2 regions of the Peribacillus sp. NPDC006672 genome follow, and region 2 is predicted to be linked to the other one. Evidence: riboswitches for the same ligand, from Rfam matches in the RefSeq annotation. Region 2 holds a riboswitch; the other holds the start of a gene.
What was found. Region 2 has a riboswitch for FMN ahead of ACQKKK_RS12550 (ECF transporter S component). Riboswitches for the same ligand answer to the same signal wherever they lie in the genome.

Region 1 (3,423 bases), on a different contig from region 2:
GATTGACTTACAGATGGTAGTGAGAGTAGCGAAGGAGTATAATGTGACGGTTGTAGTCGATAATACGTTTTCGACACCCTACTTACAGAGACCGCTTGAATATGGGTGTGATATCGTGCTTCATAGTGCTACGAAATATCTTTGCGGACATGGGGATGTCGTTGCGGGCCTTGTCGTTGGTAAGAAGGACTTTATGAGTCAGATAGCTGGGACTACACAGAAGGATATCGGTGGAATCATTTCACCATTCGATGCCTGGTTACTATTAAGGGGGTTAAAGACCTTGCCTGTCAGGATGGACCGTCACTCAGCCAATGCAATGAAAATCTTTCATGAACTTGAGAAACATCCAAAGGTGAAAAAGGTATATTATCCAGGTGATGAAGCTTCACCGGAACATTATATAATGCAAAAACAGATGAAACACGGAGGCGGCCTTATCTCTTTCGAATTGCATGGCACAAAACAGGATGCACAGGAATTCCTCAATAAATTGAAACTTATAAAAATTGCTGTCAGTCTAGGAGATGCCGAAACATTGATCCAGCATCCCGCTACCATGACGCACTCTGCCGTTCCTGAAGAATCGCGAGAACAAATGGGCATCAGTGACCAACTGGTCCGTCTCTCAGTTGGCCTTGAAGCTTGGCAGGACATATGGCACGATCTTCAGCAAGCTTTTTAGACCACCATACTTCCCTAGCAGTTCCTCTGATTTTTATTGAAGGTCATGATCGACATGATAAAAATGAGAGCAGCCAGAATATAAGAAATGTTTGTGATTACCTGGTAGGCCGCACCATTTCGGTTCCCGATGCCTATGAATGCCCAAACGAATACGAGAGGATAGCACCAATCCGGGTTTTTACCTGCAAAGACAAAGGCCAGGATTGTTGCTGCAATCAGCAAGACGATCGTCCAAGCTACACTGGAAATCCCAAAACCGTCCCATTCGATATAGGTAAGGTAATAAGAAATGTCGGCGATGGCTGCAACACTCACCCAACCTGTATAAACGGAAAATGGAAATAGGTCGAAAGCATTATGCTTCACTTTTTTATGCTTGTATAAATGACTATTAATGTAGCCAAAAGAACAATGATAATGAATACGGACAACAAAAATTGTTCGTAATTCCAAGCCATAAGCCAAGCGCCATTTAGGACACAGCTAAAAAAGAACTTAGGGGAGGATGCTCTATTGCAGGACTTTAACGATGCTCACCTAAAAATTTCCTTAAAATCCAGTTGGGAGCAAAAAGTAGATTAACCCCATATGGAAATTACATAACCGGCAGGAGTGAAGAGGACATCCTGTTTATCGGGAAGCTCTTTTGATGTTCGGCCGTTCAAAGGCAGGAAATTGGCTGAAAAATTCATCGTGACGACGAATAGAAAGAAAAGCAAATTGTTGATGGCAATAAGCTGGGGTCTGAATTGTAATCCGCATAGCCTATTACACCAATTTGGCCTGATTAACCTTTTAGAGCACATCGAAGATACTTGGAGCGGAATTTCATTTTTCCATAAAGTGAAGGAGTTCCTATAACAAATGAACCATTTAAGTTTAGAAATTTTACATCCTCACTTTAAGGTGATAAAATATTCAAAGATTCATATTATTTAGTCCTTCGGGGTCGGGTGAAAATCCCAACCGGCGGTGATGAAGAAATTCTAAGCCCGCGAGCCTGATAAAGGCAGGATTTGGTGAGATTCCAAAGCCGACAGTACAGTCTGGATGGGAGAAGGACGTGTGAAACCCAAGTGTATACGTACGCCTAATTTTTCAAAAAAGAAAATATTAGGCTTTTTAGGTATACAGTTTTTTTCACTCATTTCTCCTGTTAACTCCTTAGGTCATCCTAAGGGGTTTTTTATATTTTATAAAAGGGGGAAAAACATGTTTACGGGAATCATCGAGGATATCGGTACCGTCCATTCCTTGAAAAAAGGAAAAAGCAGTATGGAGTTGTCGATTCGTTCTGAGAAAATCCTTGAAGATGTTCATCTGGGGGATAGTATTTCAGTCAATGGGGTCTGCTTAACGGTAACGTCCTTCACGAGAAGTTTGTTTACGGTCGACGTAATGCCGGAAACGGTCAAAGCTTCCTCGATCCGAACGTTAAAATTGGGATCACCTGTGAATCTCGAACGAGCCATGAGTGCACAGGGAAGGTTTGGCGGTCATTTTGTTTCAGGTCATATCGACGGGACCGGAACAATCATAAAAAAAGAACGAAAAGAAAATGCCGTATATTATGTAATCCAATTGGAAGAAGGGCTTAGCGCCTTTTGCATTCCAAAAGGATCTGTAACCATTGATGGAACGAGCCTGACGATATTTGGAATTGAACGAAACCTTTTGACTGTATCTCTGATTCCATTGACTCATCAGGACACCGTATTGGGGCAAAAAGCGGCTGGCGATATCGTTAACATTGAAAACGACATGATAGGGAAATATATTATACATCAAATGAAAAATGGCGATTCAAAACCTGGACTGAATTTAGAGTTTTTGACAGAGCACGGATTCTAATAAAAGGGCGGTGTAATGATGTTTCATACAATTGAAGAAGCGATCGAAGATTTGAAAGCTGGCAAGGTAGTAATTGTATCCGATGATGAAGACCGGGAAAACGAAGGGGATTTCGTCTTGTTGGCCGAAAAGGCTACGCCGGAAGCAATCAATTTTATGGCGACTCATGGACGAGGTTTGATTTGTACAACCATTACAGAAGAACTGGCAGGGAAATTGAACCTGCATCCTATGGTAGGAGAAAATACCGATCATCATGGTACTGCTTTTACGGTTAGTGTTGATCATAAAAGCACTTCCACAGGAATCAGTGCTTTTGAACGGTCCTTGACCATTCTTGAGCTTCTTAAAGAAGATTCGGTAGCTGAAGATTTTCAAAGGCCTGGTCACACTTTTCCGATAGTCGCTAAAGAAGGCGGCGTATTAAGGAGGGCAGGACATACTGAGGCTTCGGTGGATTTGGCAAAATTATGCGGTGCCGCTCCTGCTGGTGTCATATGTGAAATCATGAATGATGATGGATCTATGGCACGCGTATCCGATTTAGAAGTCATCGCTGGAAAATTCAATCTGAAATTCATTACGATAGCCGATTTGATTCGGTATCTTCAACAAAGTGATACAATCGGGAAACAGGAACTTGAACTGAACATCCCGAATGCTTGAATGATTTTTTAGCGCATGTAATCTTTATATGAAAAAAATGATATTTTTAAAAAAATTGGAGGAATTGGACATGGGGAAAGTTATTGAAGCACAATTAATAGGATCAGGATTGAAGGTCGGAATCGTGGTAGGAAGATTTAATGAGTTTATCACAAGCAAGCTTTTAGGAGGGGCATTGGATGGCCTTAAGCGTCATGGCGTTGATGAAAATGATGTTGA
Region 2 (3,423 bases):
GAATACCAATAGGAATAGCAATAAGAATAACAATAAGAATAACAAAAAGAAAATCGAGATTAAAGTATTTTGCAAAAATTGTTCCTTTAAATAAGCTATATTCCGCACGCTCAATTTTCTTTTAAAAAAATATAAGCTGAAGGGCAATCTCCCAGGGGTTTTAATAGGTTAAAAAGTTTTGGGACTTCATTTTGCAGCATTTGCATAAATTAAATGGAGAAGAAGAACTCTTTGCTTTTTATGAATCCCATTTAATGAGTAACTATTTTTGTCCGAAAATAGTTACTTTTTTTTGTGTCAAGGTTTAGATGCGCTTTAACATAGGTGGAAAACTGGGGTTTTATTTGCTTAGCCATGGATGAAGGTCATCTTAAAAATCACTTATTCCTGAATTAGGTCATCTACCTCTTCAAAAAATAAATGTTTTCTATCTTGAAGAGTCCATAAAAAACACTTCAAGATAAAGGACTGGCTGATGGGACAATAAAAAATATATAACCTTACATACTTCATTTAAAAAGAACTACTTATATAAAGAATCCTTTTTTCCTGTTGGATAGAAGCTCAAAATCACGCTCTGGTAAGCCCAAAGTGGATTACTGGACCAATGATAAATTAGAGGATTTGAGTACCGTAACAAGATGATCTTCATATTGGCTTCGAATGCGGCAAGATGAACTCAGGGCATTGCGTAAAGAAATGTAAAATCTTTGGTCCCACTAATCAAATTGGCGGTCAGACAGGAGTATAGAGATTTATAATGAGGATCAACAGGATATACAGAAAAAACTTCTGGAGCGATTAAAACGCGTTGTCAGCCGTTCGCCTAAAAGAAAAGGTCTCTTATCAAAGAAAGATACATGCAGGAGGAATCGGACTATTTGACTGATTGCAACGTGTATTGTTTAAATTTCAATCACCTATTGCTGAAAAAACATACTCTAAAATCCGTTGGATAAATTATCCTTAAATTTAAACCAAAGGTTAACGCCGGAAATTTAATTCTTTGCTTTTTTTTATTTGCATGATAAAATCAAATAAATTAAGTGGTGGAGAAACGGTAGGTTTTTGGCAGGAAACTTGGTTGGAAAAGCGGGTTTTCAAGGGGATTAGTGGAAACACATTAAATCGCCTATACGAATAAACTACTGATACAAAGCTACTTAACGCGCCTTTCGGAAACGAAAGGAAACTAAAAATTTTATAGGTCTATCTTCGGGGCGGGGTGCAATTCCCCACCGGCGGTGATGAAGGAAGTTCTCCTTCTAAGCCCGCGAGCCTTACGGGGCAGGATTTGGTGTGATTCCAAAGCCGACAGTATAGTCTGGATGGGAGAAGATGGAGGTTCCTGAGTGCGTTTCAACAGTCATTTGCTGAACGTTTGTTTGATGTAACCTTTAATTTATCCCTTTAATTCTATTGGAATTAAAGGTTTTTTTATTGAGCATCAACATCATCAAGGAACACTAACCTCTTTTCAGGTAGATCGGAAAAGAAGGAGAGAGAACTATGAAAAAGAATAAAGTGAAAAAAACGGTCACACTGGCAATGATGGGAAGCATTTCTTATTTATTGATGCTTTTGAATTTTCCGTTTCCAGGATTCCCCCCTTTTCTGAATGTTGATTTTAGCGACATACCAGCATTGATGGCGGCATTGATTTTTGGTCCTATGGCAGGAATCCTAGTTGAATTCCTTAAAAACCTATTGGATTTAGTCATGACAGGGACCTTGACAGCTGTACCTGTGGGGCATATTGCTAACTTTATCGCCGGAATACTGTTTGTCTTGCCAACTTATTATGTATTTCAGAAAATCAATTCAAAAAAAGGGATGACGTTCGCCTTACTTGCGGGAACAGTTTCCATGGCAGTATTTATGAGTGTTTTAAACTATTATGTCTTTTTACCGGCTTATACCTTCTTTATGGGATGGGATGCAATGTCGGCACCCGAGTCAAGAAAATTCGTAACAACGGCAATCTTACCTTTTAATGTGATTAAAGGCGTGCTTATCACTTCTGTATTCATGTTGTTGTTCATTAAATTACAGACATGGATCAATAAGCAAACATTATATAAAAATGCTTAATTGCATTGACGATAGAAACATAAAAAACAACCGGATATCCATATTCGGTTGTTTTTTATGTCCGTTTAATTTTGGCATGGGAAGTTGCAATGAAATTATTCAAAAGAAAAAAGCCATTCTCGATTGAAAATGGCTTGTACCTCTATTCGAATTTTAGTGCGTCCCCGTCAAATGCCTCATCAGCAACTTTAATAGAATCCGTTGGACATCCTTCAAATGCATCCATCATGTCATCTATAAGTACATCTGGAATTTCAACGATTCCCTCGTTATCGTCAAGGGTAACAAATGCAATCCCTTCGTCATCATAATCATATATATCTGGTGCTGCTGCTCCACAAGCGCCACAAGCGATGCATGTTTCTTTATCCACAATAGTAAATTTAGCCATGAATATAACCCCTCCTAAGTTGATAGACAACTGATAATCTTTTTATTTCAGATTATTATCTCTTTCTTATTGTAAAACCGAATGCCAAACTTTTCAATAGAAATTGTATTGATAATAACTATCATGTAGCAGAATGTCAACGAAAATCACCGAAAAAATTAAAATGGCCCTTTCCATGATTCGTCATTTAGTCACATAATTTTCCTTGTATTCATCAATAATAACGGCGATATTTGCAGTTTTTTGTTACAATAGGTTTATTGGATAAATGAAACAAGGATGTGAGTCCCATGAATAATTATCTACAGGCAATCATTCTATATGCGATAAAAAAATTTCAAGGTGAACGTTCCATTTATGCTATATACCATATGCTTCAGGGGAAGAAGTCGTCACAAACAATCCAGGATGCCCATTTATTCGGGTTGACGAATATATTTGGGACAATACCTCGATTTACCCGTCAGCAGTTAAATCAAAACATTGAACAGTTCCTTAACCATGACTACATAAATGTAACGGATAAATCAGATGCATATGAAATTAGTATGCAAGGTAAGGGGATGTTAGACGATTATTTCAATGATAATCCTTTTCCGAATTTTATAAATGGTTGGAAGTATCACAATATCACCCCGGTTTTCTGGGGAAGGTTAAACTTACTCATTCAAACCATATCCCATATTGTCCACAATGAAAGACGTTTTTATCCGATACAAAGAAATCCCAAAACCCAATTTTTCGTAAAGGAATTCTTACATGCCAATCGTCAGGACCGAGGGTTGATTGCGCAACATCTATATGAAGAACTAATATCCCTTTTAGAAAGACAAAGTGATTTGAAACGAGATGTTTTCATTATGAAATTAACTGGGACAAACAGGATTGGGCTTACGTTTGAACAAATTGCAAAAAGGAAAGATGTAGAAGAAGAGTTTATC

Region 1: it holds a riboswitch for FMN, as region 2 does, so the genes downstream of both, ribE (riboflavin synthase) here and ACQKKK_RS12550 (ECF transporter S component) in region 2, are expected to answer to the same signal.

What each region holds. Positions count from the first base shown of each region.
Region 1 is NZ_JBNNOR010000014.1:1,732-5,154, forward strand. It holds gene megL (methionine gamma-lyase) at 1-685, shown strand, start outside; gene ACQKKK_RS19970 (hypothetical protein) at 700-1,140, opposite strand; gene ACQKKK_RS19975 (hypothetical protein) at 1,300-1,548, shown strand; FMN riboswitch at 1,623-1,753, shown strand; gene ribE (riboflavin synthase) at 1,900-2,538, shown strand; partial or broken gene ribB (3,4-dihydroxy-2-butanone-4-phosphate synthase) at 2,557-3,195, shown strand; gene ribH (6,7-dimethyl-8-ribityllumazine synthase) at 3,275-3,423, shown strand, end outside.
Region 2 is NZ_JBNNOR010000006.1:292,034-295,456, reverse strand. It holds FMN riboswitch at 1,208-1,344, shown strand; gene ACQKKK_RS12550 (ECF transporter S component) at 1,510-2,091, shown strand; gene ACQKKK_RS12545 (ferredoxin) at 2,234-2,482, opposite strand; gene ACQKKK_RS12540 (helix-turn-helix domain-containing protein) at 2,773-3,423, shown strand, end outside.